2 regions of the Halomonas sp. PAMB 3264 genome follow, and region 1 is predicted to be linked to the other one. Evidence: predicted binding sites of a transcription regulator. Region 1 holds the regulator's gene; the other holds the start of a gene.
The links. The regulator FliA, encoded in region 1, starts transcription of late flagellar genes. The targets are predictions, from matches to a motif close to CTAAAGTTNNNNNNNNNNCNGCCGATA.
Positions count from the first base shown of each region.

Region 2: a site for FliA is predicted at 1,402-1,428, ahead of RN347_RS14405 (flagellin). Genes of this name have one in related genera too.

Region 1 is NZ_CP134866.1:3,566,369-3,568,568, forward strand. Features, by position in the region: gene RN347_RS16290 (MotA/TolQ/ExbB proton channel family protein) at 1-615, opposite strand, end outside; gene RN347_RS16295 (RNA polymerase sigma factor FliA) at 656-1,354, opposite strand; gene RN347_RS16300 (flagellar protein FlhE) at 1,380-1,784, opposite strand; gene RN347_RS16305 (hypothetical protein) at 1,822-2,200, opposite strand, start outside.
Region 2 is NZ_CP134866.1:3,184,117-3,186,316, forward strand. Features, by position in the region: gene RN347_RS14400 (flagellin) at 1-284, opposite strand, end outside; gene RN347_RS14405 (flagellin) at 488-1,330, opposite strand; gene fliD (flagellar filament capping protein FliD) at 1,559-2,200, opposite strand, start outside.

The DNA of each region.
Region 1 (2,200 bases):
CACCGGTTTGAACACCAGATTCGCCAGTAGGATGCCGTAGAAGGTGGTGAGAAGCGCCACCGCCATGCGCGGCCCGATCACCTCGAGATCCCCCGCGTCCATGACTTCGAGCATGTTGACCAGCCCGACCAGGGTGCCGATCATGCCAAACGCCGGGGCATAGGTCGCCATGGTGCGAAAGATCTGCGCCTCGGCGTGCTCGCGCGCCTTGAGCCTGGCGATGCGCCAGCGCAGCATGTCAAAGATCTCGTCTTCCTTGGTGTTGGCGATGACGAGCTGGATGCCGGTGCGCAAGAACGGGTTGCGGGTGTGTTCGAGCTCGCGCTCTACCGCGCGCACGTCGCCCTTGAACCAGAGCCTGGCCATGGAGACCAGCTCGTCGATGTCGTCGCGCACGAAGGTATTCTCGCGGCGAAATACCAGCCCCACCAGGCGGACCACGCGCACCACCTCCTTGAGCGGATAGCTGATGAAGGTCGCCGCCAGCGTGCCGGTGATGACGATGGCAAGCCCGGGCAGGTTGATAAAGCTTGCCGCGGACTCCGCGGTAAAGAACAGTACGCTCACCAGCAACAGGATGCTGGCGCCTATTCCAATCAGGGTAGAGGGGTTCATCGACGGCTCCTCGCCGGTAGGGATTAACGGTGAAAACGGCTCAGTCCGGCTCGTGCAGACGCGCCCGTAAACGGCTGATGGCCTGGCTGTGCAGCTGCGATACGCGCGACTCGGTGACGCCCAGTACCGCGCCCACCTCCTTGAGGTTGAGCTCTTCCTGGTAGTAGAGCGCCATCAACAGCTTTTCGCGCTCCGGCAGCGCTTCGATCGCGGCAATCAGAGTGTCGCGCTGCTGGCCGTCCAGCAGCTCCTCGAAAGGCGCGTTCAGCGACTCCTGAAGCGGCTCGCTGCCCTCTTCCAGAAGCTCCTCGAAGGGCAGCAGGTGGCCGCTGTTGGTGTCCGCCAGCAGCTGCTGATACTCATCGAGCGGGATGTCCAGGTCGCGGGCGATCTCGCTCTCTTCCGGGGCGCGCCCCAGGCTTTGCTCCAGCCGGCGCACGGACTCGTCCATGGCCCGGGCCGAGCGGCGTACGCTGCGCGGCAGCCAGTCCCGGGTGCGCAGCTCGTCGACCATCGCCCCGCGAATTCGCTGGCTAGCAAAGGTGGCGAAGCTCGCCCCCTGGGCGGCATCAAAACGCCCCAGCGCCTCTAAAAGCCCTACCATGCCGGCCTGGATCAGATCGTCGAGCTCGATGCTGGCCGGCAAACGAACTTGCAACGCCAGCGCCTGGCGACGCACCAGCGGCATGTGCTGGTTGACCATATCGCTGTGTTGGATTCTTCCCTTTGCTGTATACATCGGCGTGCCCCTGGCTAATCGCTGGTCACTGATAGTTCACAATCACTTGAAGCCCTCTCACCCTCACCGGCGGCTGGCCACGCCCCAACGCGAAACGAAACTCGAGCGGCGCGCCGGCATTGAGCCCGGCAAGGCCGGTGGCACTGCCGCGCTGGCCGTCGAGGGCGACGCAGCGCTCCGGGTGGCAAAGCCAGGCATGGATATCGGCCCCCGGCGGCGCTTCGAAGCGCCAGTTGACGCGCTCGATGCGCCCCTGATGAATCTCGGCACTGGGCGGCGGCGCGAGCGCCTGGCTGGCACTTGCCCGGTCGCTCATCGCGACCATCAGCCCGGTCGTATCGACACTCCAGCTGCCCCCGCCCGCCAGGGCCGACAGCGAAAGCCCGCTGGCCACCACCCCACTCAGCGCTGCGAGAATGACGTTTCTCATTAGCATAACCTAACCATAGTGGCTCACTCAGTATGGCCTACCTGGCCAAAAGCAGCAGTTCGATCCCCAGGTACGCCGCCGCCGCCGCGCGCAGATTCTCGAGCAGCCCGGCGCGGGGCAGGCCCGGCTCATGCAGCGCCAACAGCCGTTTGGGCCCCTGGTGTTCGCTGACCAGGCGCAGCGTGCGGTACATGGCGGCGAACGCCTCGGCGTCGCTTCGCACCCACAGCGCCCAGCGCGAGTAGCGCGCGCAGAGCGCCTGGAGCGGCGCATCGGCGTCCACCGGCACGACCTCCCAGCTCTCTGGCGTTGCCGCCCAGCGCCGGCCAAGCCGCGACCACTCGTCGAGGCGCGCGATCACCGGCTCGCGCTGCTTCGACCCAAGCCCGACCACGGCGAGCGGTATTTTGGCGACA
Region 2 (2,200 bases), 380 kb from region 1:
GCCAGCTCACGAATACGCTGCAGGTTGTCGTTGATCTGGTCCAGGCCGCCTTCCATGGTTTGAACGAGCGAGATACCGTCGCTGGCGTTACGGCTCGCCTGATCCATACCCTTGATCTGGGCGGTCATCTTGTTGGCGATCGCCTGACCTGCTGCGTCGTCGGAGGCGCTGTTGATACGCAGGCCGGAAGAAAGACGCTCCTGCGCCTGAGCCAGCATGCCCTGGGACTTGCTCAGGTTGTTCTGGCCAATCATGGAAGTAATGTTGGTATTGATGACGGACATGGGGTAATCCTCTGTGTTTAGTGGCCCAGGAGAGGCCTTTAAATCGGCGCTTGCATCGCCGTTATTATAATTAACGGCTGTTGGAGGCACTTCTTTAGGCCTTTCGCGCGATTCACATGAGAAAAATGCGCGAGGCGCCCAACGAAAAACGGGGCCTTGCGGCCCCGTCGTTCACTTCGCTCGTGGTACTACTGCTTGAGCGATTAACCCAGCAGAGACAGTACAGACTGCGGGGTCTGGTTAGCCTGGGCCAGCATGGACGTACCCGCCTGCTGAAGGATGTTGGCGCGTGTCATGTTCGACACTTCTTTCGCGTAGTCGGCATCTTCGATGCGTGAGCGCGCTTCGGAAAGGTTAGTAGTCGTGGTCGCCAGGTTATCGATCACAGAGTCGAAGCGGTTCAGCGTGGCACCCAGAGTCGCACGCTGCGTGTCGAGCGACTTGACGGCGGTATCGACATTGTCGATCAGCGTCTGGAAGTTGTCGTGAGTCGCGCCGGCACCGGAGAGAGCCGCCGCAGACCCGCTAACACCCAGCGCACTGCTAGTTGCGTCGAAAGTATTGACGGTAATAGTGTCGTTGCCGCTGGTGTTAGAACCGACCTGGATATTGAGCGCCGTGCTCGCGCCGCTTGACAACAGGTTAGTGCCGTTGAAGTTGTTGCTGCCCGCTACGCGGTCGATCTCAGCGATACGCTCGTTGATCTCGGTGGTGATCGCCGCGCGGTCATCGGCGGTGTTAGTGTCGTTAGCACCCTGTACCGCCAGTTCACGAATACGCTGCAGGTTGTCGTTGATCTGGTCCAGGCCGCCTTCCATGGTTTGAACGAGCGAGATACCGTCGCTGGCGTTACGGCTCGCCTGATCCATACCCTTGATCTGGGCGGTCATCTTGTTGGCGATCGCCTGACCTGCTGCGTCGTCGGAGGCGCTGTTGATACGCAGGCCGGAAGAAAGACGCTCCTGCGCCTGAGCCAGCATGCCCTGGGACTTGCTCAGGTTGTTCTGGCCGATCATGGAAGTGATGTTGGTATTGATGACGGACATGGGGTAATCCTCTGTGTTTAGTGGCCCAAGAGAGGCCTATAAATCGGCGCTTGCATCGCCGTTGTTATAATTAACGGCGAAGCGGGGCGATCCTTTAGCTCATTTACCCACTTTTTTATGAAAATTTGGCCTTGAAACTATAACGGGGCCTTACGGCCCCGCTGATAAAATAAATTGTCGTTACGAACGAGAGCGTATTAGCACCGTTTCGTTTGATAGCAAGGTTTACTACTTCTGCATATTGCTCAGCATATCGAACTGCTGGCCCAGGTAGCTGCTCATGGAGTTCATCTGCGCAATCATGCCATCGAGCTGGGCAAACTGCTTACGATAGCGCTCCACGTTGCGCTCGATGCTGGCTTCCATGCGCTCCTTGCGCTTATCGAGACTCTCGATTCGCTGTTCTGCACTGGTGACCGAGCTTTTAATGAGGCCATCTTCTGAGGTAATGGTCGTCAATGTTGTGCTGAGGCGCCCTGCAAAGCCTGCTTCCTTGCTGTCACCAGCGAAGAAGGCAGATAGGCCTTCAGGGTCGTTGGCAACAGCGGCATCGAGCTTTTCTTCGTCGACCTTCAAGCGCCCGCGCTCATCAATTGAGATTCCGATTTCAGACAGCCGTGTGATATCGCCGCCCGCCAAGCTGTCGCTCACGTCACGACTCAAGCGGTTTTCGATAGTGCGTACGGTACGGTCACCTATCAGCTCGCCCGAAATCTCGCCTTCGCCGTTGAACTTGGTCATGCGCTCTACGGTCGATTTCATTTCGTTGTAGTTACTGACGAAGTTATTGATCGCCTCCTTCAAGGAGTCGTTGTCTCGCTCGATCACCAGGGTGGCGGGGGATTCCGACACGGCGGTGAGATCGAGCGT